Regions from separate parts of the Azospira inquinata genome, predicted to be linked through region 3. Evidence: predicted binding sites of a transcription regulator. Region 3 holds the regulator's gene; each other region holds the start of a gene.

Region 1 (9,575 bases), 660 kb from region 3:
GCCCCGGCCGCTTCGGACCCCCTGCCTCCCCTCAAGCCCGATCCCCAGCGTCTGGGCTATGCCTTTGACCGCCCGGCCATCCTGGCCCAGCAGACCCTGTTCGGCGTGGCCCACGGGGTCACCCTTCTGGCCCGGGCCTGCGCCCTGGTGCCCGGCCAAGCCGCCCCCAGCCAGGCCGCCTACCAGGCTTGGTGGGACAAAAACGGCCCCTGGGCGGAACAGGCGGAGCGGGATCTGGCCCGCTACTATTTCCACGACCGCTCCCCGGAAGCGGCCCGTCTGGCCCTGGTTAAGGCCTTGCAACTCAAGACTGAACTGGGTTTCGCCACGGATAGCCCGGCCCTGGCCGCCGCCTGCGCCACCCTGCCCCAGGCCCTGGAAAAGCCCCGCTATGATCTGGAACGGCTCTGGCTGGTGCGCCGGGACGGGGAACGGCTGCGCCGGGCCACGGAAACCCGGGAGGTGGTGGCCCAATGCCGCCGCAGCGCCACGGCAGAAGATCAGGCCCAGCTGGATAAGGCCCTGGCCGCCTGGGAACAGGACAACGGTCCCCTGGAGGCGGAGGCGGTGCAGCGCCTCACCCAGACCCTCACAGAAGCCGCCGGTCCCGAGCCCAAAGACCCGGCCAATGCCCCCGCCGACGCCCTGACCCGCTGGCAGGAAGCCTTGCGCCAGAATCAGCGCCAGCGCCTCGGCGATACCCCCGATCCAGCCCTCTGCGCCGCCCTGGCGGCCCCCGGCCCGGGGGGCCTGCAAGGCAGCCGCCACGCCCTTCGTTCCGCCTTCGACGTCAATAAGGAAATCCGTCAGCCATGAGCGACACCGCCGACCAGCCCCAGTCCCCCCTTTCCGCCCCGGCCCAGGAAGCCAGCGGCACCCATCCGGCCATCCGCAGCTTTGTCCTGCGCCAGGGCCGCATGTCCAACGCCCAGACCCGCTATCTGGAAACCATGATGCCCCGCATCGGCGTGCCCTACCGGCCTGAACGGCTGGATCTGGACGCCCTCTACGGGCGCCACGCCCCCCACATTTTTGAAATCGGCTTTGGCATGGGGGAAACCTCCGCTACCATCGCAGAAACCCATCCGGAAAACGACTACCTGGGGGTGGAAGTCCATTCCCCCGGGGTGGGCAGCCTGTGCAAGCTGGTGGCGGAAAAAGGCCTGAGCAACCAGCGCATCATCCAGCACGACGCGGTGGAGGTGTTGCGGGACATGATCGCCCCGGACAGTCTGGCCGGGGTGCATATTTTTTTCCCCGATCCCTGGCCGAAAAAGCGCCACCACAAGCGCCGCCTAGTGCAGCCGCCCCTGGTGGCCCTGCTCGCCTCCCGTCTGGCCCCCGGTGGCTATCTCCACTGCGCCACGGACTGGGAGGAATACGCTATCCAGATGCTGGAAGTGCTGTCCGGGGAACCCCTCCTGGAAAACACGGTGGATTCCCGGCAGGGCGGCTTCGCCCCCCGCCCGGACTACCGCCCCCTGACCAAGTTTGAACAGCGGGGCCTGCGCCTGGGCCACGGGGTCTGGGACGTGATTTTCCGGCGCAAATAGGTGTTAGGAAGAATCGCCCCACTAGGGCGAAGGCGATCAGCCACGGCGGCTCCAGGCCGACTGGCCGTCCCCGCTGCACTGCCCCAGGGAAAGTAACCCGGTCCTTGGGAGGACAACAAAAAGCCCCCGGCACCTCAATGCCGGGGGCTTTTTGTTGGAGTGGCAAGCTCAGACGACCACTTATCCGGGAGCCGGGCGGGGAAATAAGCGCCCCACAGACAACCTCAACCCAGGGTGGGACTGTGGTCCCGGCCCCCCAGGCGGGCCAGGAGGCCATCCAGGCCGGGCAGGCGGGGGGGCCATTCAATGGCGTCCAGCATGTTTTTCACCACCAGGCCCAGTTCCGTGTCCCCTTCAATGGACAGCTGGCGGTTGAAAAACAGGGTGTCCGGGTCTTCCTGGCGGGTGAGCAGTTGCAGGTAAGCGGCCAGGGCGGCCTGGAAGGTCAAGTCCGGGGTTTCCGGAGCGTGGAGCAGGGGTTTGAACCAGCCCCCCTGGTAGGTGAAGTTGGCGCTGCCCCCCGTATCCGTCACCACCACCCGGAAGGTCTTGCCTTCCAGGACGCTCAGGCTGTCTTCCGCCAGCAGGCCCAGGCGCCGGGCCCCGTTGAGGGCGCCGCAGAGGGCCAGGGAATGGGGCCACTGGGGCAGGCGCTGGCCGATGCGGGCCACCAGGGCGGGAAGTTGGAAAGTGGGAATGGTGAATTGGCTCACGTCATGCTCCTTGGGGCGCCGGAGCGCCGGATGCTTGCAACGATGCTTGTAGGGCCGGGTCCTGCCAGTCGATGCCGGGACGGCCAAACCAGTAGCCGTCACAGAAACCGTTTTCCGCCCAGGCCGGATCGGCGCTCACCGCCTCACCGCGCCGGGCCTGATCGAAGGCCTGAAGAATGGCGCCAGTGTAGCCGGGTTGGGGGCTGATGCGCAGCAGATCAATGCCCATCTGGGCCATTTCCCCCACCTGACCCAGGAGATTGTGGGTCTGGCCGGACATGGTCTGAATGCCGTTGATGGTGAGGAAGGGCTGTTTCTCCCGGGTGTACAGGGTGATGCCCTGGTCGTGCTCCAGGCACTTGAACTGGCAGTCATCCTTGTTCAGGTTGTAGCGCCGGGCGGTGAAACAGCGGGCGGAGAAGGCCAGGGGCAGCTTGCCGAAGGCGAACACTTCCGTTTCCACGCCCTTGGGGCGGCTATGGTGCAGGGGGCCCACCAGGTCCCGGCCCGCTTCCAGGGGCGGCACCCAGCGGCAGGCCCCCTGGCTGGCGAAATAGGCCAGGGCGGCTTCGTTGTAAATGTTCAGATGGGGCCCGCAGACAAAGGGCAGATTCCGTTCCCGGGCCAGGCTCACCGCCCCCAGGTCATTGGCTTCCAGCTTGCACTGGCCTTCTTCCAGGAGGCGCCGGAGGAATTTCAGATCGCTTTCCGATTCCATCAGGGCCTGGGAGGAAATCACCACCTCCTTGCCCGCCTCCGTCAGATCCCGGGCCAGACCGATCCAGTCCTGGCTGCGCATCTGCTGGCGCCGGGAACAGACCACTTCCCCCAGATAGATGACTTCCGCCGGGGAGGCCACCATGTCGGCGTAAAAGGACAAGACCTCCTGCTTGGGCCAGAAAAACAGCAGGGGACCGAGGGCTAATTTCATGGATGAATCCTCTCGCAAGCACGCCCCTCCCGGGGAAGGGCCGCCCCCATCCGGGCCGCGGGGGCCGGGCGGGGGAAATGAATCGGGGAAGACAAGACGGGGCCTGAGCCAGGCTTAGCGCCAGGGCCGGTTATAGGCCCCCAGGGTGGCCTGCTGACCTTCGGAAACCTTGGTCAATTCGGCCTGCCAGGCGGGCTGCACCTGGTAACCCTCGGCCCCGTTACGGCCCAGGGCGTCCAGGGCCGCCCGCAGGGTGCGGGTCACCTGGGCGGTGTAGGTGGGGCTGCGCTGGCGGCCTTCCACCTTGATGGCCCCCACACCGATTTTCACCACCTCGGGGAGGATGGAGAGCACATTCAGGCTGGTGGGCTCTTCCAGGGCGTAATAGGTTTCCCCTTCCACCTGGAAGCGGCCCTTGCAGAGGGTGGGATAACCGGCGTTTTCCCCGTCCCCGTAGCTGTCGATGAGAATGCCGTTAAGCCGGGCGTCCATGTGTCCGGGATTTTTCTCCCAGCGCACGTACTTGGCCGGGGAACAGGCCCCCACGGTATTGGGAGATTCGCCACAGGCGTAGGAGGAAAGCCAGCAGCGCCCTTCATTCATGACACACAGGCTGCCGAAGCCGAACACCTCGATATCCACTTCCGTGTGTTCGATAACCGTGGCCACCTGGGCCAGGGTCAGCACCCGGGGCAGCACCGCCCGCTTAATGCCGAATTCCCGCTGGCAGAAATTTACCGCCTCGTAATTGGTGGCCGAGCCCTGAACGGAAAGGTGCAGGCGCAGGTCCGGATGCCGGTCCCGGGCATAGGCCAGAAGGCCCACGTCCGCCATGATCACCGCATCCACCCCCAGGTCCGCCGCCCCATCCACTGCCTTGCGCCAGGCGTCCACCCGGCCCGGCTGGGCATAGGTGTTGATGGCCAGGAGCACCTTGCGACCCCGGGACTGGGCGTAGCGAATGCCCTCGTGGAGGGTTTTGTCGTCGAAATTGAGCCCGGCAAAATTGCGGGCATTGGTGTCGTTTTTAAAGCCCAGATAGACGGCGTCGGCGCCGTTATCCACCGCGGCTTTCAGGGCAGGCAGGCTGCCCGCCGGGCAGACCAGCTCGGGCAGGGAGGCTTGGGGCATGATGATTCACGGGCACTTTGGGAAGTGGGCAGTATAGGGCGCCCCCGGCTTAAGCCCTTGATTTTGGTCAAACCCCGCCCGAATCGGCTTTTTTCTCCCCCACAGCCGATGGATACCCGGCTCCGGCCTCCCCGGAAGGAACCGGGGCCGTCCGGGCGGGGGCGCCCCAAGCCCCAGGATCAACGGCCCAGGCCATCAGCCTAGCAGGGTACGCAGGGCACTCACCGTCATGTAGCCGCCGATGCCCACCACAAACAGGCCGAAGAGCAGGCGCAGCTGGACGCCCCCCAGGTAATTGGCCACCTGGCCCCCCAGCCAGCCCCCCACAAACAGGGCCACCGCCACCAGGATGGCAGCGCGGAAATCCACATTGCCCTCCCGGTAATAGGCCAGCACCGCCCCCAGGCCCACGGGAGGCAGGAGCACGGCCAGACTGGTGCCGATGGCCATATGTTGGGAAAAGCCGGCCAACAGCACCAGGGCAGGCACAATCAGCACGCCGCCGCCGATGCCGAAGAGCCCGGAGGCGACGCCGGAAGCCAGGCCGATGGCCAGCAACAACCAGGCATTGGCGGGAATAGGCATAAGGGACTCCCAGAAGTACAGAAAAGGGAAAGGAAGGGCCGCATATTAGCATCGACTGATGCCCTATTTCCGGCGGCCCACCGGGGACCGAGGGCCTGGCCTACAGGGGCAGGCCCCGGGGTTTGCGGGGTGCCCGGGTGAACAGCCGGTCGTAGAGCCAGTTGGGCAGCAAACGCAGGAGCTTGGCCACCACCCCCATGGGCCAGGGGATAACCGTGTAGGAAACGCCCCGCTCTATGGCCCGGGCAAAGCGCCGGGCCGCCTCCGGGGCGGGCAGCAGGAAGGGCATGGGATAGGGGTTGATGGCGGTCATGGGGGTGGCGATATAGCCCGGGGCAATGGTCACCACCCGAATGCCTTGGGGCCCCAGTTCCAGGCGCAGGGATTCCAGATAGGCGATGGCCGCCGCCTTGGAAGCGGAATAGGCGGCGGCCCCGGGCAGGCCCCGGATGCCCGCCACGGAGGCAATGCCCACCAGACGCCGGGGCCGCCCGTCCGCCAGGGCCGCCATGGGAGCCACGAAGGGGGCGAAGGTGGCCGCCAGGCCATTGACGTTCACCGCCATGACGCGGCAGAAGGCCGCCAGATCTTCCCCCCCCGCCAGGGTGCCCACGGAGACCCCAGCACAGCCGATGACCAGATGGGGGGCGCCAAAGCGGTCAATGAAATCCCGGGCGGCGGCTTCCAGGGCGGCGGCGTCCGTCACGTCCGCCCCGTAGCAGGCCGGCTCCCCGGGCAGTTCGGCGGCCAGGCTTGCCAGCACCTCCCGGCGCCGGGCCACCAGCCCCTGACAGGCGCCCTGCCCGGCGTAATGGCGGGCCAGGGCGGCACCGATGCCGCTGGAAGCGCCGGTAATAAAGACCCGCAGGGGAACGGAGGAGGAAGGGGAATCCGGGGACATGGGCGACTCCTAAAAAAATCGCCCGGCACAGGTCCGGGCGACGTTGGCTAGCATGGCCGGGCATAGCCCGACCGGCGTGGCCTTATTTTTTGCGCTTTTTGTCGGCCCGGGCTTTTTCGATGGCCCGATCCGCACCGCTCAGCAATTCGGCAAAGGGCTTGTCCTTAATCAGGTAACGGCCATCCACCGCCAGCATGGGCACCCCATCCACCTGATAGGCCTGGGACATCTGGTCGGCCCGGGTCATTTTGCTTAAGGTGGTGAAAGAGCCCATGAGATCGGCCAGCTTCTTGCCGTCCGCCCCCTGCTTATTGGCCCATTCGGTCACGCCCCGGGTGTCGAACAGATTGACGCGCTGGACGTGGATGGCGTTGAACACGGCCCCGTCCAGACGATGGAGTTCGCCGCTTTCTTCCAGGGCGTAATAGAGCTTGCCCACATTGGCCCAGGCGGCCCGGCCAAAGGACACGGGCACCCGCTTGAAGACCACGTCGGCGGGGAGTTTTTCCGCCCACTTGGTGACCATGGGATTGAATTCGTTGCAGTGGGGGCAGCCGTAGGAAAAGAACTCGATGACCTCGATCTTGCCGCCGCTGCTGGTGGCCTGGGGCGGATTGAGAAGCTGGTAGTCAGCGGCGGCGGCCGGGGACAGGGTGGCCCAGCAGGCGCCCAGTACCAGGGCAGTGGAGGCCAACAGGCGTTGCATCAGATTCATGGGGATTTCTCCGTCAGTCTTTGTTTTTGACCAGGGATACGTCAATACCGGCCTTGGCCAGATCCTGGCGCACCCGATTCACGTCTTCGATTTTGCTGAAAGGTCCCAGGCGTACCCGGTACCAGGTTTTATCCCCCACCATCACCTGCTGTACTGCCGCTTCCACCCCCATCATGGCCAGATTGGCCTTCTGGTTATCCGCTTCGCCCGCCTTCTGGAAGGACCCGGCCTGGAGCACGAAATTGCCCTTGCCGCTGTCCTTGCTGGCGCTATCCGTCTTAGTGCTGTCCTTGCTGTCCCCGTCCTTGGCGCTGTCTTTCTTGGCGTCCTTGGACTTAGCGTCGCCCTTGTCGTCCTTCTTAGCGTCCTTGCTGCTGTCCGCCTTGGGATCGGGCACCGCATCCGCATTGCCCGGGAGAATCTTGTAGAAATCAAAGCGGGGCTTGTCCGACACCGGGTCCCCCGGCTTGCCCGGCAGGGCCATGGGCGGCTGGGCCTGGGGATTGGTGGAAGGCTGGGCGGCGGCGGTCTGATCCGGCGTCTGATCCTTGCCCTGGCCCTTGAAAGGCGAGGGCCCCTTGTACACGTAGAGGGCCACGGCCAGGGCCACCACCACTCCCAGCACCAGGCCGATGAACACACCCATGAGGGTGCTGCCGCTGGAACGGGGTTCCGGGGCTTTGCGGGGTTTCATATCGCGGGTCATGAATGGATTCTCTGCTTACATGGAAGTGGGGCAGGTGACGCCGAGCAGGCTCATCCCGTTGCGGATCACCTGGCGCACGGCGGCAGCCAGGGCCACCCGGGCATCCCGCAGGCCGGCGTCTTCCACCAGCATACGTTCCGCATTGTAGTAACTGTGGAAATCGGCGGCCAAATCCTTGAGATAGAAGGCCACCAGGTGGGGCGCCAGTTCAGTGGCCCCATTGACGATGATTTCCGGGAACATGGCCAGCTTGGCGGCCAGGGCCGTTTCCCGGGGCAGGGAGAGGAGGCCCATATCCGCATCCTTGAGGTCCGCCTCATGGCCGCCCCACTGGTCGATCACCGAGCACACCCGGGCGTGGGCGTACTGGATGTAATAGACCGGATTTTCGTTGGACTGGCTCTTGGCCAGGTCCAGGTCGAAGTCCAGATGCTGGTCGGACTTGCGCAGCACGTAGAAGAACCGGCAGGCGTCGTTGCCCACCTCTTCCCGCAGCTGGCGCAGGGTGACGAATTCCCCAGAACGGGTGGACATGGAGGCCTTTTCCCCGCCCCGGTAGAGGACGGCGAACTGCACCAGGGCCACATGGAGTTTTTCCGGGTCCAGGTCCAGGGCTTGCAGGGCACCCTTCACCCGGGGCACGTAGCCGTGGTGGTCGGCGCCCCAGACGTTGATGATGCGGTCAAAGCCCCGTTCGTACTTGTTCAGGTGATAGGCTATGTCGGAGGCGAAGTAGGTGTAGAGACCGTTGTCCCGCTGCACCACCCGGTCCTTTTCATCGCCGAAGCTGGTGGAACGGAACCACTTGGCCCCGTCCTGGATGTAGATGTGACCGCCTTCTTCCAGGCGGGCCACGCAACGGGCCACCAGGCCCGTGTCGTAAAGGGATTTTTCCGAGAACCAGACGTCGAAATGGACGCCGAATTCGGCCAGATCGGCTTCGCCGTCCGCCCGCTGTTCGCTCAGGGCGTAGTGGTGGATGACGGTCCATTGGTCGCCCAGAAGCTTCTTGGCATTGGCGATCAGGCCGTCCAGATAGGCTTCCTTGTCCACTTCCACATCCGGCACACCGGCGTAGATGGCGGCCACGGGCCGCTGGAACTTGGCCCCATGGGCAGCTTTCAGCTGCTCGCCCATGTCCTTGACGTAGTCCCCCTTGTAACCGTTGGGGGGGAAGGCCACCGTATCTCCCAGGGCTTCCAGGTAGCGCAACCAGGTGGACACCCCCAGGATGTCCATCTGCCGGCCCGCGTCATTGACGTAGTATTCCCGGGTCACATCCCAGCCGGCGTAGGCCATCAGGGAGGAAAGGCTGGCCCCGTAGGCGGCGCCCCGACCATGGCCCACGTGGAGAGGCCCAGTGGGATTGGCGGAGACGAATTCCACCTGGAGCTTGCGGCCGCCGCCCACCTGGGACCGGCCAAAGGCTTCGCCCTGTTCCAGGATGGCGCGGACCACGGCGGTCTTGGCGTCAGCCTTGAGGGTGAAGTTGATGAAGCCGGCACCGGCGATATCCACTTTTTCCACCCGGGAGGAAGGGGGCAGCTCGGCCACCAGCCGCTGGGCGATTTCCCGGGGGCTCTTCTTCAGGGGCCGGGCCAGTTGCAGCGCCAGATTGGTGGCAAAGTCCCCGTGGGCCTCCTGCTTGGGGCGTTCGAGGACAATGGTCGTTTGCGCCTCGCCGGGGGCAACACTGGAAAGGGCGGCCCGGAGCAGGTCGGATAGATGGGTACGGATATCTTGGGTCATTCGCAACAGCGGCAAACAGAAGGTGTAAAGGGCGGATTATACCTGTCCCGGCGCCGCCGGTTCCCCCTGTTTCTGGTATCCTCGCCCACGATGCCGGGAAGAGACGAGGGGCGTCCCCCGCCCCGTTCCCTCCCGCGCTCCCTGCCCCCCGGGCCGTCCTCCTATACCGATCACCCATGCGTCTGCTGCGCCTCGCCAAAATCTTCGCCGTCGGGATCCGCTACGGTCTCGATCAGATGTTGCTGGAACATGAACCCACGGGCCACGCCCGGGGTCTAGCCCGACTCTCCCGCAGCCTGTTTTTCTGGCGTCACCTGGAAGCCCAGACCGAGGCGGCCCGCCTGCGCCTGGCCCTGGAAGCCCTGGGCCCCATTTTCGTCAAATTCGGCCAGGTGCTCTCCACCCGGCGGGATCTACTGCCCCCGGATCTGGCGGATGAGCTGGCAAAGTTGCAGGACCAGGTGCCCCCCATTCCTTCGGACCAGGCCGTGGCCGAGGTGGAAAAAGCCTACGGCAAGCCCCTGGAGCAGGTCTTCGCCCAATTCGACCGGGAGCCGGTGGCCTCCGCCTCCGTGGCCCAGGTCCACTTCG
Region 2 (9,575 bases), 1.4 Mb from region 3:
ACCAGCCTGAGCGACGAAGACCTGGCGCGGCGCCTCATCGAAACCGTGGAGAAGGAATACGGGGAAAAAATCGCCCAGGTGGCCGAGCCCGAGGTATTCCACAAGTTCGAGCGGGATCTGATGTTGCAGACCCTGGATTCCCAATGGCGGGAACATCTGGCCGCTCTGGACCATCTGCGCCAAGGCATCCACCTGCGGGGCTATGCTCAGAAAAATCCCAAGCAGGAATACAAGCGGGAAGCCTTCGAGCTGTTTGAAGCCTTGCTTAACAGCATCCGCTCCGAAGTGACCCGCCTGCTGCTCACCGTCCAGATCCGTTCCGTGGAAGAGGCGGACGAGGATGTGGAAGAAGAGACGGCTGCCGAACTGGCCAATCTCCAATTCGACCACCCGGAATTTGATGGGGAAGAGGCGGAAGAGGAAGCGGTCGAAGAAGGCGAAAAAGCCCAGGGACCGGCCCAGCGGGACGGCCTCAAGGTGGGCCGTAACGATCCCTGCCCCTGCGGTAGCGGCAAGAAATACAAGCATTGCCACGGCAAATTGAGCTGATCGCTCCGTTGCCCCTGTGATTCAAGGCGCCGCCCGCCCCACCGTCCGCCCCTTCCCCTGGGAATGGGCGGGCCCGGCGGGCGGCGTCTTTTTTCGTTGAAAAAGGAAAATCCATGACCGTCAATTACCAGACTCCTGCACCTGAAGCCCTCTATCCTGTGGCCGGCGTACGCTTGGGCGTTGCCCAGGCCGGCATCCGCAAGGTGGGGCGGCGGGACCTGACGGTCATCACCCTGGCGGAAGGGGCCACGGTGGCCGGGGTCTTCACCCAGAATCGTTTCTGCGCCGCGCCGGTCCAGCTCTGCCGCCAGCACCTGGCCGGCGGCCCGGGCATCCGGGCCCTGGTCATCAATACGGGCATTGCCAATGCGGGCACCGGGGAACCGGGGCGCCAGGCGGCGGAGCGGACTTGCGCTACCCTGGCCGGGCTCCTGGGCCTGTCCGGCGGTGCCCAGGTGCTGCCCTTTTCCACCGGGGTGATTCTGGAACCCCTGCCCGTGGAGCGCCTGGAAGGGGGCCTGCCGGCGGCTATTGCCGATCTGGCGGAAGCCAACTGGCACAGCGCTGCCCACGCCATCATGACCACGGATACGGTGGCCAAGGCCGCCAGCCGCCGCCTCACGGTGGGGGGCAAGACCCTGACCGTGACCGGCATGTCTAAAGGTTCGGGCATGATTCACCCCAATATGGCCACCATGCTGGGCTTTGTCGCCACCGACGCCGCCGTGCCCCAGGCCCTGCTGGACGGCCTGGTGAAGGAGGCGGCGGACCACTCCTTCAACTGCATTACGGTGGATGGGGATACCTCCACCAATGACTCCTTCATTCTCATGGCCTCCGGCCAGGGGGAACTGAAAATTGCCGGGGCCGCCGATCCGGCCTGGGCGGAGTTGCGTCAGGCGGTCATCGCCGTGGCGGAAGAACTGGCCCAGGCCATGGTGCGGGATGGGGAAGGAGCCTCCAAATTCATCACCATCCAGGTGGAAGGGGGCAAGACCCGGGCAGAATGCCGTCGGGTGGCCTACGCCATCGCCCATTCCCCCCTGGTGAAAACCGCCTTCTTTGCTTCCGACCCCAATCTGGGGCGGATTCTGGCGGCCATCGGCTACGCCGGGATCGACGATCTGGACGTGGATCAAATCCGGGTCTGGCTGGGCAGTGGCAAGGATCAGGTGCTGGTGGCGGAACTGGGCGGCCGGGCCGCCAGCTACACGGAACAGGACGGCCAGCGCATCATGGCCAATGGGGAAATCGATGTCCGGGTGGATTTGGCTCGGGGTGAGGCGGAAAGCCGGGTTTATACCTGCGATCTGTCCCACGACTACGTGACCATTAACGCGGATTACCGGAGTTAATCCTTGCTCCCGGGCTTTGATGCCCGGGCCGAGGGATAAAAAAGGGGAGCCGGCTGGCTCCCCTTTTCTTTTTGCCGGTTTTTCCTAGGGCAGGGCCGGGATGGTGAATTTAGGCATTTCCCCGGTGAGGCTGTGGAGGAAGGCCACCAAGTCGTCCACCTCATTGGGTTTCAGATCGGTTTTCAGCATTTCCTTGCCCATGATTTTCACCGCTTCATCTAGCTTCCAGACGGAGCCGTTGTTGAAGTAGGGGTAGGTGAGGGCCACGTTGCGCAGGGTCTGGGTACGGAAGGCGTGCTTGTCGCTGTCCTTCTTGGTGACCAGATAACGCCCCTCGTCCGTGGAGCCGGGCACCTTAATGGCGTGGAATTGGCCATCGGTGAAGTTGGGACCGCTATGGCAGCCGACGCAGCCCTTTTCCACGAAATACTTCATGCCCTGCTTCTGCTGCAGGCTGAGCGCCTGTTCATCCCCCGCCAGATAGCGGTCGAAGGGGGAATGGGGGGTGATCAGGGTGCGCTCGAAGGCGGCGATGGCCTTGGCCAGGTTTTCTGCCGTAATCGGGTCCTTTTCCGCGAAGGATTCGCTAAAGCGCTTCTGGTACTCGGGGAAGCTCTTCAGGGTGGCTACCGCCTTTTCCAGTGTGGTGTTGTGTTCCACCGCCGCTTGCAGGGGGCCCAGGGCCTGGGTTTCCAGGTTAGGGGCCCGTCCGTCCCAGAATTGGGAGGAAAGGAAGGCCGCATTCAGCACCGTGGGGGAATTGCGGGGGCCCCGCTGGGCGCCGTGGCCGATGGCCCGGGAAACCCGGTCCGTATAGCCCAGGGCCGGGTTGTGGCAGGTGGCGCAGGCGATATTGCCGTCGCTGGACAGGCGGGCATCGAAAAACAGCATTTTGCCCAGTTCCACCTTGGCCGGGGTCTGGGTGTTGTTGGCGGGAATGGGGGGAATGGCGGGCAGGGGCTTGAATAAAGCCTTGTACCGTTCAAAGGGATCGGCGGCATGGCTGCTGCCCATCCAGACGAGCCCGGCCAGGAGGACCGGGATGAAAGCGCGTTTTTTCATAATTTCTCCCTAATTTGCAGGTGTTTGAAGCGAGAGCTTCAAGGCCCCATTCTCCGGGTGGCAAAAGGGTATAATGTTGATTTAAATCAATGACTTATGATAGTAAATGCCTATCGGGCCGATAGCCAAAACCTATAAGCTTTAATACCCAGCCAGGGCCGGATACATAACAAGAAGGGAGGATCCGTGACTTTGACCGAACTGCGCTACATCGTGGCCTTAGCCCAAGAAGGCCGTTTTTCCCGGGCGGCGGAACGTTGTTCCGTGAGCCAGCCCACCTTGAGTGTGGCCATCCAGCATCTGGAAGAGGAGCTGGAGGTGCCTCTCTTTGAGCGGGGTAAGAACCAGGTTTCCCTCACCGAGGTGGGGGAACAGGTGGTGGCCCAGGCCATCCGCACCCTGGAGGAAGCGGAACGGGTGCGCCAGATTGCCCATCGGGGCCGCAATCCCCTGGAAGGGGAACTGAAGCTGGGGGTTATCCACACCGTGGGGCCCTATCTGCTGCCCGATCTGATTGTTTCCCTGCGCACCCTGGCCCCGGCCATGCCCCTGGCCATCGAGGAAAGCATGACCGCCACCCTGGCGGAAATGCTGGCCCGGGGCGAAGTGGATGCCGCTATTTTGGCCTTGCCCTTCGCCCAGCCGGGTATCCGGGTGCGGCCCTTGTACGACGAGCCTTTCAAGGTGGTGGTGCCCTGCGGCCACCCCTGGCAGGACCGGCCCCTGGTGAGTACGGAGGAGGTGGATGGGGAGGAGGTGCTGCTCCTCAAGGCGGGCAACTGCTTCCGGGATCAGGTCATGGACGCCTGTCCCCAGATCAGCGGGGCGGATACGGAGGTGCGCCAGGGCCATTCCATCGAGACCATCCGCTGCATGGTGGCCTCCGGCTTCGGTATTTCCGTGCTGCCCGCGGGAGCCCTGTGCAAGCCCTATTCCACGGACTTTCTGCGCATTATCCCCTTCTCCGACCCGGCCCCCTCCCGGCGCATTGCCCTGGCCTGGCGGGAAGGTTTCCCCCGGCTTAAAGCCCTGGAGGCCTTGTGCCAGGCCGTGGCCCGCCTGGATAACCCCTGCTACCAGCACCTGCCCGGCGGGCGGCGTCTAGCCTAGGCGGCGGGCCCGGATACGGCGGAACCAGCCCCCCGCCAGGGCGGGCTGGTCATCCTCCAGGATAAGCTCGGGGACGGCGGCCAGCAGGGGCTCCCATTCCACATCCAGGCGGGTCGCCAGATGGCGGGAGAGGGGGGTGAGCCAGCGGCGCAGAGGGGCGCGCTGGCCCGGGCGGAGAAATTTATCTAGCACCAGCAGCTGGCCCCCCGGGCGTAATACTCGGGTCGTTTCCCGGAGGCAGTCCAGGGGGGCGGGCACAACGGCCAGAATCAGGTGTAACACCACCACGTCAAAGGCACCGTCCGCCAGGGGCAGGGCTTGGGCATCGCCTTGCAGGGGCGAGAAGGGGAGGGAGCCGCTCCGGCGTTGGGCCCGGGCCAGCATGGCCGGGGTCAGGTCCAGGCCGGTGTAGTGGTGCTGGGGCGGCAGATAGGGCAGATCCAGGCCCGTGCCCACGCCTAGCAATAACACTCGGGACGGGGTGGCGGGGAGCTGGGCCAGGCTTTGGCGCCGCATTCCCCCGGTGGCGGAAGCCAGCAGGACGTCGTAGAACGGGGCGATCAGGGTGTAGCTGTGGCGCAGGCTCATGGACTCAGTGCAGTACCCGGGGGGCGGCCAGGACGAATTCCGGAATGTCCGCCGCGAAGGGGGTGCCGTCTGCCGCCACCATCTGATAGCTGCCCTGCATGGTGCCCACCGGGGTTTCCAGGGCACAGCCGCTGGTGTATTTAAATTCTTCGCCGGGCTGAAGTAGGGGCTGCTGGCCCACTACGCCCAGGCCTCGCACTTCCTGAACCTCCTGATTGGCGTCGGTGATGATCCAGTGGCGGGAAATGAGCTGGGCCGCTTCCGTACCCGTATTGCGCAGGGTGATGGTGTAGGCGAAAACGTAGTGGTCCTGCTCTGAGTCGGACTGGTCCGCCAGATATTGGGGCAGGGTTTCCACGGCGATCTGATATTTTTTGCTGTCGGCCATGAGGGGAACCAAGGGGTTGGGGTGGGGAGAGTGTGCCCAGGAAAGGCGCCCCCTGACAAGATGGGCCGCCATTTTCGCCTTCCGCCGGGGCGACCGGCGGGCTGGTGGGGCAGGGGAGTGGCGGGGGTTTGGGCGTAAAATCTCTCTTTTATCCCCGTTCCGGTGTGCCCATGTTCGTTATCGCCCCCAGCCTGCTTTCCGCCGACTTCGCCCGCCTGGGCGAGGAAGTGTCGTCTGTCATCGCCTCCGGTGCCGACTGGATTCACTTTGACGTCATGGACAACCACTATGTGCCCAATCTCACCATGGGCCCCCTGGTCTGCCAGGCCATCCGTCCCCACACCACGGCTCCCATCGACGTCCATCTCATGGTCAAGCCCGTGGATCGGATCATTCCGGACTTTGCCAAGGCTGGGGCCAATATCATCACCTTCCATCCGGAAGCCTCGGACCACGTGGATCGCAGTTTGGCCCTGATCCGGGACCAGGGCTGTCAGGCCGGGCTGGTGTTTAATCCGGCCACCCCCCTCCATTACCTGGATTACGTCATGGATAAGCTGGACGTGATTCTGCTCATGAGCGTCAATCCGGGCTTTGGCGGTCAGAAGTTCATCCCCGGCACCCTGGATAAGCTCAAGGAAGCCCGGGCCCGTATCGACGCCTACACGGCCCGGACTGGCCGGGCCATTCGCCTGGAGGTGGATGGGGGGGTGAAGACGGACAATATCGCCGCTATCGCTCGGGCCGGGGCGGATACCTTCGTGGCCGGTTCCGCCGTCTTCGGCGCCGCCCTGGCCACCGATGCCCATGGCTACGATACGGTGATCGCCGCCCTGCGGGGCGCCCTGGCCCAGGTCTGAGGCCCCCTTTCTCCGTTGTTGGGTCTGGGTGTCCCCTGGGGGGAGCCCGGCCCCGGATTTTTGCCCGATTGCCCCCATGACCTATCGCTCCGTTACCTTCGACCTGGATGGCACCCTGGTGGATTCCCTGCCGGATCTGGCCGCCGCTTCCCACGCCGCCCTGGCTGAACTGGGCCTGCCGCCTCGCAGTGACGGGGATATCGCCCGCTTTGTGGGCCAGGGCATGGCGTCCCTGGTGGAACGCTGCCTTACCTGGGGCCAGGCTCCCGAGCCCGCCCAGGTGGAAGCGGCCCTGGTGGTCTTCCGCCGCCATTACGCCCACTTCAACGGCCAGGCCAGTCGCCTGTTTCCCGGGGTGAAGGAAGGCCTGGACCTGTGCCGGGCCCAGGGCCTGGCCCTGGGGGTGGTGACCAATAAGCCGGAAGCCTTTACCTTCCCCCTGCTGGAACAGCTGGGCCTCAGCCCCTATTTCGCATGTGTGGTGGGGGGGGACACCACCCCCCATCGCAAGCCCCATCCCGAGCCCCTGGTCTATGCCTGCCGGGCCCTGGGCACGGTGCCCGCCGCCAATGTGCACGTGGGGGATTCGGTGAATGACTTTCGCGCCGCCCGGGCCGCAGGATGCCCGGCCCTGGCCGTTCCCTATGGCTACAACGAGGGAAGGCCCGTAGACAGGGGCGAATGCGATGCGCTAGTATCAGACCTCGTCGCCGCAGCCCGGTGGATTGTCCCCGGGGCGTGAGACAAAAAAAGATATCCCACTCATCGTGACCTGCAAGTTCAATGCTTATCTGATGGTCTCCCACGCCGCCTGGAGCTGGCGTGGTGCCTGGTGGCGCTCCCCGCGCCAACTTTGACTGATGACCCGTCCGGGCCCGGGCGGCGAGTTGAAACCAGACTCCCGGGTAAGCATTGAGTAATTCCCCTCTCTTGCGAGGTCTTCCATGACAGAAAACGAATTTCAGGCGCTTGCCACCCAGGGCTACAACCGTATCCCGGTGACCCTCGAGACCTTTGCCGATCTCGACACTCCCCTTTCCATTTATCTGAAGCTGGCCAACGCCCCCTATTCCTACCTTCTGGAATCGGTCCAGGGGGGGGAACGGTTTGGCCGCTATTCTTTCATCGGTCTGGCCAGCCAGACCCGCATTGCGGTCTATGGCCGCCAGGTGCTGGTGCTCACCGGCCAGCGGGTGGCGGAAAAGGAAGAGGACACCAATCCTCTGGATTTCCTGGCCCGTTACCGGCAACGTTTCCGGGTGGCTCCCACCCCGGGCCTGCCCCGCTTCTGCGGCGGCTTGGTGGGCTGTTTCGGCTACGACACGGTGCGTTACGTGGAGCCCCGGCTGCACCAGGGCCCCAAGGCCGGGGACCTGGGCACGCCGGACGTGCTGCTGCTCCTCTCTGAGGAACTGGCGGTGGTGGACAACCTGTCCGGCAAGCTGACCCTGGTGGTGTACGCGGAACCCGATGTGCCTGGGGCTTACCACAAGGCTCAGAACCGGCTGAAGGAGCTGCTGACCCAGTTGCGCCAGCCGGTGGCCGTTCCCACCGAATCCCCGGCGCCTTCCCTGCCGGCCCAGTCCGTGGTGGGGGAAGCGGCCTTCCAGACCGCAGTGGAACGGGCCAAGGCCTACATCACGGAAGGGGACATCATGCAGGTGGTCCTTTCCCAACGCATGACCAAGCCCTTCAAAGCCAGTCCCCTGGCCCTTTACCGGGCTCTGCGCAGCCTCAATCCTTCCCCCTACATGTACTACTTCAATTTTGAAGATTTCCATGTGGTGGGGGCGTCCCCGGAAATCCTGGTGCGCCTGGAAGGGGACACGGTCACGGTGCGGCCCATCGCCGGCACCCGCACCCGGGGCGCCACTCCGGAAGAGGACAATGCCCTGGCCGCCGAGCTGATCGGCGACGAAAAGGAACGGGCCGAACACGTCCAGCTCCTGGACCTAGGTCGCAACGATGTGGGCCGGGTGTCCCAGACCGGTTCGGTGCGGGTCACGGACAACATGGTCATCGAGCGCTACTCCCATGTGATGCACATTACTTCCTGCGTGGAAGGCAAGCTGCAAGCCGGGCTGTCCTCCCTGGATGTGCTCAAGGCGGCCTTTCCCGCTGGAACCCTGTCCGGCGCCCCCAAGGTGCGGGCCATGGAAATCATCGACGAGCTGGAACCCATGAAGCGGGGCCTCTACGGCGGCGCCATTGGCTACCTGGGCTTCCAGGGGGATATGGACCTGGCCATCGCCATCCGTACCGCCCTGATCAAGGACGGCCAGCTCCACGTCCAGGCGGGGGCGGGCATCGTGGCCGATTCCGATCCCCAGACCGAATGGCAGGAAACCCAGAACAAGGCCCGGGCGGTGCTGCGGGCGGCGGAAATCGCTGAAACCGGGCTGGATACCCGGCTCGGCTGAAAGGACGGCGGAAGGGGCGAGGCCCCGCTTCCGCCTCCATCGGGTGAATACGGTAAAACCGGCGGTGGGGCAAAGGCCCGGCCGTGGCAGGAAAGGGATGGAATCATGCTCTTGATGATCGACAACTACGACAGCTTTACCTACAACCTGGTCCAGTACTTTGGCGAATTGGGTCAGGAGGTGCGGGTGTTCCGCAACGACGCCATTACGGTGGAAGAAGTGGGGCAGCAAAAGCCCGACTATCTGGTGATTTCCCCCGGGCCCTGCGCCCCGGCCCAGGCGGGTATTTCCCTGGCCGCCATTCGGGAATACGCGGGCAAGATTCCTCTCCTGGGGGTCTGCCTGGGGCACCAGTCCATTGGGGAAGCCTTCGGCGGGCGCATCGTGCACGCCAAGCGCCTTATGCACGGCAAGACCTCCCCGGTCCATCACCTGGGCCAGGGGGTGTTCAAGGGCCTGCCCAATCCGGTGATCTGCACCCGCTACCACTCCCTGGCCATTGAGCGGGAAAGCCTGCCCGATTGCCTGGAAATCACCGCCTGGACCGAAGACGGGGAAATTATGGGGGTGCGCCATAAGACCCTGGCGGTGGAAGGGGTCCAATTCCATCCCGAATCCATTCTCACGGAACACGGTCACGACATGCTGCGCAATTTTCTCGAGGAAAACCGCTGAGGCTCGGGAGGCCGGCCCCCGCCGCCTCCGCCCTGGTTTTCCCCTATTTCGAGGACATCATGAATCCACAAGAGGCTTTGACCCGGATCATTGAGCACCGGGAAATTTTTCACGACGAAATGCTCGACCTTATGCGCCAGATCATGACGGGGGAAATGTCTCCGGTCATGATCGCCGCCCTCACCATCGGTCTCCGGGTAAAAAAGGAGACCGTGGGGGAAATTGCCGCCGCCGCCCAGGTGATGCGGGAATTTGCCACCCGGGTCCCGGTAGCAGACCCAGGGGAAGTGGTGGACATTGTGGGCACCGGCGGTGACGGGGCCCACACCTTCAATATTTCCACCGCCTCCATGTTTGTCTGCGCCGCCGCCGGGGCCAAGGTGGCCAAGCACGGCGGCCGCTCTGTTTCTTCCAAAAGCGGTTCGGCGGATGTACTGGAAGCCCTGGGGGTCAATCTCAACCTGTCCCCCGACCGTATTGGGGAAAGTATCGAAACCTTGGGCCTGGGCTTTATGTTCGCCCCCAACCACCACGGGGCCATGAAACACGCGGCCCCGGTGCGGCGGGA
Region 3 (9,575 bases):
GGGACTAAGAAGCTGGTGTTTTCCGGAGACCTGGGTCAGCCGGGGCGCCCCGTGCTGCGGGACCCGGAATTTATTCAAGAGGCGGATGTGCTGCTGGTGGAATCCACCTACGGCAATCGTCTGCACCGTTCCCTGACGGAAACGGATACGGAAATTGTTCAGGCCTTCCACCGTACCTTTGGGGAAAAGCGGGGCAATATCATCATTCCCGCTTTCGCCGTGGGGCGTACCCAGGAAATCCTCTATGTACTGGCCCGCTTGGTAAAGGAGGAGCGCCTGCCTGCCCTCCAGGTTTATGTGGATTCCCCCATGGCCTATGCTGCGACCCAGATCACCATGCGCCACCAGAATCTTTTGGATGACGAAACCGAGGCCCTGATTGCCTGGCATGAAGCTAACCCCCACCAGATGCGGGTAACGTTCACCAAAGATGTGGCTGAATCCATCGCCCTCAACGACATCCGGGAAGGGGCGGTGATTATTTCCGCCAGTGGCATGTGTGATGCCGGGCGGATTAAGCACCATCTCCAATACAATCTGCCCCGGCCTGAATCGTCCATCCTGATTACCGGCTTCCAGGCTGCCGGCACTCTGGGCCGGCGTTTAGTGGATGGGGCCCGGATGGTGAAGATTTTTGGCGAACCGGTGCCGGTGAAGGCGGACATTTACACCATTGGCGGTTTGTCTGCCCACGGGGATCAGGCGGCCATTCTGGACTGGCTGGGCCATTTCCGTCGCCCGCCGGAGCATACGTTTGTGGTTCATGGGGAAGCAGAAGCCGCCACCGCCCTCCGGGAAACCATTGAGCAGCGTCTGGGCTGGACCGGGGTGAGCCAGCCAAAACCCCATGAGGAAGTGGTGCTCTGATTCGGGAACACGGGGGAAGATTGGCGGTCTACGGTCAGGTAAGTGGCCGTTCCGGTCCTTTCTTTCCTCCTCCTGCCGTTTTGGACCCCGGCCCAAAACGGGTTTGTTATCAACGATTGTTTTGATCTATTTCAAACCAAATCAAGAGGATTGTGTTATCTTGGCCGGCTTTATTTTTAGGTTTCCCTCATGAGTAACACCCCCCTTCCTCCGCTCAAGCTCAAAGGCAAGACCTTGCTGCCCATTGTCCAGGGCGGCATGGGGGTGGGGATTTCCGCCCACCATCTGGCGGGTACGGTCGCCTCCTTTAACGGAGTGGGGACCATCGCCAGCGTGGATTTGCGTCGTCTCCATCCTGACTTGATGGCGGAAACCGGTCGTTCCCGGGATAAGGAGGCCATCGATCGGGCCAACCTGGTTGCCCTGGAACGGGAAATTCGTGGGGCCCAAGCCATCGCCCAGGATCGGGGCGTGGTGGCCGTGAATGTGATGCGGGCCGTATCCCAATATAAGGACCATGTCCGGGTGGCCTGCGAAAGCGGCATCGGCGCCGTGGTCATGGGGGCCGGTCTGCCCCTGGATCTGCCTGAACTGGCGGAAGATTTCCCTAGTGTGGCCCTGATTCCTATCCTTTCCGATGTGCGGGGGGTGGTGCTGCTCCTGAAGAAGTGGATGCGCAAGAACCGGCTGCCCGACGCCATCGTCATTGAGCACCCCAAATATGCGGGGGGCCACCTGGGGGCGGCCAAGAAGGAAGATTTGGACGATCCCCGCTTCGACTTTTCCGTGGTCATTCCCGGGGTGCTGGACGCCTTTGAAGAACTGGGTATCGCCTCCGAACGCATTCCCCTGATTCCCGCCGGTGGCATCAACAGCCACGAGCGTATTCGGGAGTTGCTGAATCTGGGGGCTTCCGCCGTCCAGATGGGTACCGCCTTTGCCGTCACCGAAGAAGGGGACGCGGACATGGAATTCAAGAAGGTTCTGGCCGGCGCCAAGCCCCAGGACGTGGTGGAATTCATGAGCTGTGCTGGCCTTCCCGCTCGGGCGGTGAAAACCCCCTGGCTGGAAAAATACCTGTCCCGGGAAAGCAAGCTCATGGCGGCCGCCGCCGGCCGGGAACACAAGTGTACCCTGGCCTGGGACTGTCTTATCCAGTGCGGTCTGCGGGACAGCAATCCTAAACACGGCCAGTTCTGTATCGACAACCAGCTGGCTGCTGCCGTGGGCGGAGATGTGAGCAAAGGCCTGTTTTTCCGGGGCGCCGCCACCCTGCCGTTCGGCGCCGCCATCCGGCCGGTCAAGGAATTGATCGAATATCTGACCACGGGCATCAAGCCGCCCCTGCTGGCAGGCGTCTGACCCCTGCCGGAGAGACTGGAAAAGCCGCAGCCTGAAAAGCCTGCGGCTTTTTTTCCACCCGGGATTTTTGATAGGGGTTAAGGAAAGCCCGGGGGCGATCCGGACAATGGGGGCCGTCCATCCCCCCGGGAGTGTTTTGCCATGAAGCTGCCAGCCTTGTTTAGCGCCCCCCATCGCATCTTTTTCTGGGAAGCTATTGTCCTGGCCCTGCTGCTCATGGGGGCCTGGGCCTGGGATATGGCTGCCCGTTATGGCGGCTGGGGAACGCCCCCGGTCTGGACCCTGCCACCCCTGTGGTGGCATGGCTTGTCCATGGTCTACGGCATGCTGCCCTGTTTCATGTTCGGTTTTCTCATGACCGCCCTGCCCAAGTGGGTGGGGGGCCCGGCCCTGACTCTTCCCCGCTACCTACCTGCGGCCTTGGCCGTGGGCGGAGGATGGCTGTTGCTCCTGATGGCTCCGGCGGCCCTCCTGGTGGGCGGCGCCCTGGTTATGGCGGGTTGGGCCTGGGGGCTTTACCAACTGGCCCGTAGCGCCTGGATCGGCCCCAAGGGGCGGCATGACGGCTACGTTTATGGGGTGCTTCTGCCCCTGGCCTGGGGCTGGCTGAGCGGTGCCCTGGCCCTGGGCGCCCTGGCCGAAAAGGCGGGGAATGGGGTGGATATTGCCCTCCAGGCCGGATTGTGGGGCTTTGCCCTCCCTATTTTCTTCGTCGTGGCCCATCGCATGGTGCCCTTTTTTACCCAATCTGCCTTGGCCCATTACCGGGCTGAACGGCCTCGCCTGCACCTATTCCTGGGGCTGGGTGCCCTGATGCTCCATGGGCTGCTGCAAATACTCGGCGCCTGGTATTGGACCTGGTTGCCTGACGGGGTGGGGGCGGTGGCGGTGGGGCTGCTGGCCTGGCGCTGGCAGCCCTGGCGGGTGCGAAAAATCCCCATGCTGGCCATGCTTCACCTGGCTGTGGTGTGGCTGGCTCTGGGCCTTGCGCTCAGCTGTCTCCAATCCCTCCTGCAACTGGCCGGGGTGGCCTGGGCGGGGTGGGGGCCTCTCCATGTGCTGACCCTGGGGTTTATGTGCTCCCTCCTGCTGGGCATGGGGACCCGGGTTAGCCTGGGCCACTCCGGCCGCTCCTTTTCCTGGGATCGCCGGATTTGGCCCCTGTTCCTGATTTTTCAGTTTGTTCCCCTGCTACGTCTGGCGGGGGATTTCCTGGCGTCGGGAGCCTGGTGGCATCCCTTTGTCCTGGCCAGTGTGCTCTGGCTGATGGTCTTTGCCGTCTGGGGCATTCCCTATCTGGGCATTTATTGCCGCCCCCGCCCGGACGGCCAGCCGGGGTAATTCCGCCATGACCCCTTTGAAACTTTTCCACATCGCCTGCGTCAGCCTTTCCGGGGCGGGATTCCTTTTCCGGGCCCTGTGTCTGGCCCCTGATTCTCCCTGGCGTCGCCATTGGACGGTGCGCTGGTTGCCCCATGGGGTGGACAGCGGTCTGCTCCTCAGCGGTCTGGGGCTGGCCTGGAGCACGGGCCAGTACCCGGGGGCCCAGCCCTGGCTAACGGCCAAGCTGGTGGGCCTAGTGCTCTACATTTTCAGCGGCCGCTTGGCCCTGCGTGGTGCCAGCCCTCGGAGGCGGCGTCTTGGGGTTGTCCTGGCGGTCTTGTGTTTTGCCTACATTGTTTCGGTGGCCCTGACCAAACAGGCCGCCGGTTTTTGGGGAGTATTGTGATGTTGTCCTTTTCCCTCCCCGGGACGGAAAGCCCGTCCTGGGACGATCCCCTGGAAATGCTCCAGGCCTGCCACGAGCGTATTGAGGCCCAGCTTGCCCTGCTGGAGCGCCTCCGGACCCATCTGGCGGAACACGGAGTGGATCAAGCCGCCCAAGAGGCGATTGCCGGGATTCAGCGTTATTTCACCCTGGCGGCCCCTCTTCACCACCAAGACGAGGAGGAAGACCTGTTCCCCGCCATGGCGGACCGGGTGTCCCAGGAGGGGCGGGGGGAATTGGGGGCCCTGGTGGGCCAGTTGCTGGTGGATCACTACTGGATGGACCGGGAGCGGCAATGGCTACTGGGTGCCCTGGCCAAAACCCGGGATGAGGGCCGGGACCAGCTGGATTGGCCCCGGGTAGCAGCCTTTGCCGCCCGGTATCGGGCCCATATTCTCAAGGAAAATACCCAGCTTTTGCCCTGGGCCCGGCGATTGTTGCCGGAGGATATGTTGCGGCGCCTGGGTATTCCCATGGGCGCTCGCCGGGGCGCGGGGAGCCAGGGGCCTGAGGGGGGCTAAAAGGGAGGGGAAGCCCGGTGGCCCGGGCCTTCGGGCTTAGCTGGCCTGATGGGTCATGAGCCGTTTCAGGCCCGGGGTATTGAGAATGCGGATGTGCTTTTGCTGGACGCTGATCAGGCCTTCTTCCTGGAAGCGGGAAAAGGCCCGGCTTACGGTTTCCAACTTGAGGCCCAGATAGCTGCCGATTTCCTCGCGGGTCATACGCAGGTAGAACTCGGCGGGGGAATAGCCCCGGGCAGTAAAACGCTGGGAAAGGTTGAGCAGGAAGGCGGCCAGCCGCTCTTCCGCCCGCATGGTGCCCAACAGCATCATGACCCCGTGATCCCGGACAATTTCCCGGCTCATGACTTTGTGGAAATGGTGCTGGAGGGAAACCACTTCCCGGGACAAACCTTCCAGGCGAGGGTAGGGGATAATGCAGACTTCGCTGTCTTCCAGGGCCACCGCGTTACAGGAGTGGGCTTCCGTGCTGATGCCGTCCAGCCCCAGCAGTTCCCCGGCCATTTGAAAGCCGGTGACCTGATCCCGGCCGTCTTCTAGGATGACGTCGGTTTTGAAAAAGCCGCTGCGAATGGCATAAATCGCATCAAAAACCTCGCCGGCCCGATAAAGGTGGTCGCCGCGCTTGATTTTACGACGTGCACTCACTAGCTCGTCTAGCTTGGCCATCTCCGCCTCATTCAGCCCCAGGGGCAGGCAGAGCTCTTGCAGGTTACAGTTGGAGCAGGCTGTCTTGATGATGGACAACGTGATTTCTTTGGCGTTGCTGTTCAACGGCATGTCGTTCCTCGCTGGGGCGGCATAGAGGGCTTTGGGCACGGAATCGGGAACCTCATAGGGGACCTATTGAGCGTTTGATCCAGGTCAACGTGAAATAATTCACCCACCACCATAATTAGCCGTACTTAAAGCGCTTTCCTGCAATGACTTTCGCTACCGACAACCTCGTCTTCGACCCCCAGATCATCCGCCGATTCGACATCAGCGGTCCTCGCTATACGTCTTATCCGACGGCGGATCGCTTCGTCGAAGCCTTTGATGCGGAAGCCCTCAAGCTGTGGCTGGGGAAACGCAATATCGGCGGAATCAGCCGACCGATCTCATTATACTTCCACATCCCTTTCTGCAACACCATCTGCTATTACTGCGCCTGTAACAAGATCATTACCAAGGATCACGGGCGTAGCGCCAAGTACATCAAGTACCTGGGCAAGGAGATGGCCCTCCAGGATCAGTACCTGGATGGGGACCGGGAAGTGACCCAGTTGCACTGGGGCGGTGGTACCCCCACCTTCCTGTCCCACGACGAAATGCGCCAGCTTATGGCCATGACCCGGCAGCATTTCAAGCTGGCGGACAACGCGGAAATTTCCATTGAAGTGGATCCCCGCAAGGTGGACCGGGAAACCGTGGCCCTGCTGGGGGAGCTGGGTTTCAATCGCATGAGCCTGGGGGTGCAGGATTTCGACGAGCGGGTCCAGGTGGCGGTGAACCGGGTCCAGTCCGAAGAAGAAACCTTCAATGTGATGGACGCGGCCCGGAAAAACGGCTTCCAGTCCATCAGCATTGACCTGATCTACGGCCTGCCCCAGCAGACCCTGATGGGCTTTAACCGGACCCTGGAGCGGGTGTTGGCCATGGACCCGGATCGGCTGTCCATCTACAACTATGCCCACCTGCCCAACCATTTCAAGCCCCAGCGGCGCATCCACGAGGACCAGCTGCCCCACCCGGACACCAAGCTGCAAATCCTCTCCCTGGCGATTCGCAAGCTTACCGAAGCGGGCTATGTGTTCATTGGCATGGACCACTTTGCCAAGCCCAATGACGAGCTGGCCATTGCCCAGCGCCAGGGGCGGCTACACCGGAATTTCCAGGGCTATTCCACCCACGCGGATTGCGACATGCTGTCCTTCGGCATTTCCTCCATCGCCAAGGTGGGGCCCACTTATAGCCAGAATGTGCGCACCCTGGACGAGTATTACGACAGCCTGGATAACGGCATTCTGCCCGTGCTGCGGGGCATTGAGCTGACCGCCGATGATCTGCTGCGGCGCTCCATCATCCAGGCCTTGATGTGCCACTTCGAAATTTCCATCGAATCCATTGAAATCGCCCATCTCATCGACTTCAAACACTATTTCGCCGAGGAGCTGTCTGACCTGGCGGAGATGGAGCGGGCCGGTCTGGTGAAGGTGGACGATAAATGGATTACGGTACTGCCCCCGGGACGTCTCCTGGTGCGGGCCATTTCCATGGTGTTTGATAAATATCTGCGCGCCGACCGGCAGCGCACCCGTTATTCCAAGGTGATCTGAGTAAGGCCGTCCTCAGGGGGGAGCCGGGCACAGCCGCAAGTGTCCGGATAAAAGCCGAAGCTGGCACGCACGAACGGGAATCCCGTTCGTGCGCATCCAGCGCCGGATATCGTGGGAAATAAGCTGTCTTGCTGCCCGGCGCCCTGGTGCCGGGCTTTTTCTTGGGGCCGAACGGCGCCCCCGGGCCTACCATGCCATTTCCCCGCCTGGCCCGAGCCGCTACAATTCCCACCCTTCTTCCCCTTTCCCCCGCCCATGCCTGATCCTGCCCTGTCTTCCTTGCCCGGTGCCCTGACCGTCTTTATTGTGGGCCTGTTGGGGGGGGTGCATTGCGTCGGCATGTGTGGCGGCATTGTGGGGGCTTTGTCCCTGGGCACTGCCCCCGGGGTGCGCCGCTGGCCTCTGCATCTGGCCTACAACGGGGGGCGACTGACCAGCTATGGATTGGCCGGTGCCCTGGCCGGTGCTCTGGGGGGCGCGGGTCTGGCCTTGAGCGGCCAGATGCCCGTGCGTATCGCCCTCTACTGCCTAGCCAATCTGATGCTGGTGGCCTTTGGCCTTTATCTCCTGGGGGCCACCCGGGTTCTGGCGGTGACGGAAGGGGCAGGGCAGCTACTGTGGCGGCGGCTCCAGCCCCTCAGCCGACGTTTTTTGCCCGCCCGCCGGGTCTCCCAGGCATTTCCCCTGGGCCTGGTGTGGGGCTGGTTGCCCTGTGGTCTGGTTTATAGTGTGCTGGCCACCGCCCTGGTGAGCGGCAGCCCCTGGAAAGGGACCGGCTTAATGCTGGCTTTCGGCTTGGGCACCCTGCCCAATCTGCTGCTCGCCGGCCTGCTGGCCGCCCGTTTGCAAGGCTTTGTCCGGCGTCCCCTGGTGCGCCGGGGCGCTGGCTTGCTGGTGCTGGGCTTTGGTGTCTGGGGGCTGGTGGGGGCGGTGCGTCTGGCCCTGGCCCTTTGATTCTTGTGCAGCCTTTGCGGCGGGAGAAAGCGATGCCGACGTTTTTATTGGGGGTGGATGGCTCCGAGTGCGCTCTGCGGGCGGTGGACCGGTTGGTGGAACAGGCGGCCTGGCTTAAGGAAACGCCGGTTATCCATTTGCTCCACGTCCATGCCCCGGTGCCCGTGGGGCTGGTGCAGGCCTACGTGGGCCATGAGGCCCTCCAGCACTATTACCGGGAAGAGGCGGAAGCCGTTCTGGGCGCCGCGGAAGACCGGCTGAAGGCGGCCCATCTGGCCTTCGAACGCCACCTCCGGGTGGGCCAGGCGGCGGAAGTGATCGTGGAAGAAGCTGCCGCCCTGGGTTGCCACCAGATTGTGCTGGGTTTTCAGGGCCGGGGCGCCCTGGCCGCCGCCGTGCTCGGTTCCGTCGCTAGCCGGGTATTGCAACGGGCCGTTTGTCCCGTGTTGCTGGTCAAATAACCCTACCGGCCGTCGGGTTGAGGGGCCCCCAATTTGGGCCATAATGGGGGCGTCAGCCCTCTCCGTCTTACCCGCTTATGGCTCTTTCTCCTCCTTCCCCTTCCTCCCGTCGTCTGGACCTGCCCATTGGGGGCATGACCTGTGCCGCCTGCTCGGCACGTCTGGAAAAGGTGCTGAACCGGCTGCCCGGGGTGGAAGCCAGCGTTAACCTGGCGGCGGAAACCGCCACGGTGCGGTTGGCGGAGGAGGGGGCCACCACGCCGGTCCAGGTGGTGGCGGCGGTGGACCGGGCGGGCTTTTCCGTGTCCCCGGGCACCCTGGAACTGGCGATTACGGGCATGACCTGTGCTGCCTGCTCGGCGCGCCTGGAAAAGGTGCTGAACCGGTTGCCCGGGGTGGAAGCCAGCGTCAATCTGGCCGCCGAACGGGCCCGGGTGCGCTATGTCCCCGGCCTGTGTGACGGGGAGGCCCTGGTGGCGGCGGTGGAGCGAGCCGGTTTTGGCGCCACCCTGGCCACGGACCGTTCCCGGGAGGAGGAAAAGGCCCGCAAGGCGGCCCGCTACGCCCGGGACCGGGGCCGTTTCTTCATCGCCGCCCTGCTCACCCTACCTCTGCTGGCCCAGATGGGCACCATGCTTTCCCCCGCCGCCATGGCCTCCATGGCCCACGGTGGAGAATGGCTGCCCCGCTGGTTGCAACTGGCTTTGGCCACCCCGGTTCAGTTCTGGATCGGCTGGCGTTTCTACGACGGCGCCTACAAATCCCTGCGGGGCGGGGGCGCCAACATGGATGTGCTGGTGGCTTTGGGGACCTCCATGGCCTACGGCTTTTCCCTGGTGGTGACCCTGGCCGGCCTGGAGCACCGGCACGTCTATTTTGAAGCCAGCGCCGCGGTGATTACCCTGGTGTTGCTGGGCAAACTCCTGGAATCCCGGGCCAAGGCCCGCACTACGGCGGCCCTGGAAGCCCTGGTGGGACTCCAGCCCCGGACCGCCCGGGTGCAACGGCCCGGCCCGGAAGGGGCCACCTGGGAGGAGGTGCCGGTAGATACCCTGGTGCCCGGGGATATTTACCTGGTCCGGGCCGGGGAAGGGGTGCCGGTGGATGGGGAGGTGGTGGAAGGAAGCTCCAGCGTCAATGAAGCCATGCTGACTGGAGAATCCATGCCCGTGGCCAAGGGGGTGGGGGACCGGGTTTTCGCTGCGGCGCTCAACGGCCCCGGGTTGCTGCGCTGCCGGGCCACCGGGGTCGGGGAACACACCCTGCTGGCGGGCATCATCCGCCAGGTGGGAGAAGCCCAGGGCTCCAAGGCCCCGGTGCAGCG

Evidence for each region. The regulator FNR, encoded in region 3, switches genes on or off when oxygen is low (the NO sensors DNR and NnrR bind a similar motif). The targets are predictions, from matches to a motif close to TTGANCTAGNTCAA.
Region 1: the regulator FNR is predicted to act here: its motif matches at 4,386-4,399, upstream of ubiU (ubiquinone anaerobic biosynthesis protein UbiU).
Region 2: the regulator FNR is predicted to act here: its motif matches at 3,043-3,056, upstream of Azoinq_RS04165 (cytochrome-c peroxidase).

What each region holds. Positions count from the first base shown of each region.
Region 1 covers NZ_CP064782.1:1,675,254-1,684,828, reverse strand. Annotated here, with positions in the region: gene Azoinq_RS07710 (hypothetical protein) at 1-816, shown strand, start outside; gene trmB (tRNA (guanosine(46)-N7)-methyltransferase TrmB) at 813-1,553, shown strand; gene ubiT (ubiquinone anaerobic biosynthesis accessory factor UbiT) at 1,778-2,266, opposite strand; gene Azoinq_RS07695 (U32 family peptidase) at 2,268-3,197, opposite strand; gene ubiU (ubiquinone anaerobic biosynthesis protein UbiU) at 3,312-4,328, opposite strand; gene Azoinq_RS07685 (sulfite exporter TauE/SafE family protein) at 4,524-4,913, opposite strand; gene Azoinq_RS07680 (SDR family oxidoreductase) at 5,014-5,814, opposite strand; gene Azoinq_RS07675 (thiol:disulfide interchange protein DsbA/DsbL) at 5,897-6,529, opposite strand; gene Azoinq_RS07670 (SPOR domain-containing protein) at 6,543-7,235, opposite strand; gene argS (arginine--tRNA ligase) at 7,251-8,984, opposite strand; gene ubiB (ubiquinone biosynthesis regulatory protein kinase UbiB) at 9,161-9,575, shown strand, end outside.
Region 2 covers NZ_CP064782.1:939,264-948,838, reverse strand. Annotated here, with positions in the region: gene secA (preprotein translocase subunit SecA) at 1-549, shown strand, start outside; gene argJ (bifunctional glutamate N-acetyltransferase/amino-acid acetyltransferase ArgJ) at 663-1,904, shown strand; gene Azoinq_RS04165 (cytochrome-c peroxidase) at 1,989-2,966, opposite strand; gene Azoinq_RS04160 (LysR substrate-binding domain-containing protein) at 3,153-4,076, shown strand; gene Azoinq_RS04155 (class I SAM-dependent methyltransferase) at 4,068-4,664, opposite strand; gene apaG (Co2+/Mg2+ efflux protein ApaG) at 4,669-5,052, opposite strand; gene rpe (ribulose-phosphate 3-epimerase) at 5,223-5,912, shown strand; gene Azoinq_RS04140 (phosphoglycolate phosphatase) at 5,989-6,654, shown strand; gene trpE (anthranilate synthase component I) at 6,857-8,332, shown strand; gene Azoinq_RS04130 (anthranilate synthase component II) at 8,438-9,007, shown strand; gene trpD (anthranilate phosphoribosyltransferase) at 9,067-9,575, shown strand, end outside.
Region 3 covers NZ_CP064782.1:2,334,984-2,344,558, forward strand. Annotated here, with positions in the region: gene Azoinq_RS10670 (MBL fold metallo-hydrolase RNA specificity domain-containing protein) at 1-867, shown strand, start outside; gene Azoinq_RS10675 (NAD(P)H-dependent flavin oxidoreductase) at 1,057-2,229, shown strand; gene Azoinq_RS10680 (NnrS family protein) at 2,371-3,570, shown strand; gene Azoinq_RS10685 (SirB2 family protein) at 3,578-3,958, shown strand; gene Azoinq_RS10690 (hemerythrin domain-containing protein) at 3,958-4,518, shown strand; gene fnr (fumarate/nitrate reduction transcriptional regulator Fnr) at 4,555-5,298, opposite strand; gene hemN (oxygen-independent coproporphyrinogen III oxidase) at 5,442-6,836, shown strand; gene Azoinq_RS10705 (sulfite exporter TauE/SafE family protein) at 7,092-7,790, shown strand; gene Azoinq_RS10710 (universal stress protein) at 7,823-8,251, shown strand; gene Azoinq_RS10715 (heavy metal translocating P-type ATPase) at 8,329-9,575, shown strand, end outside.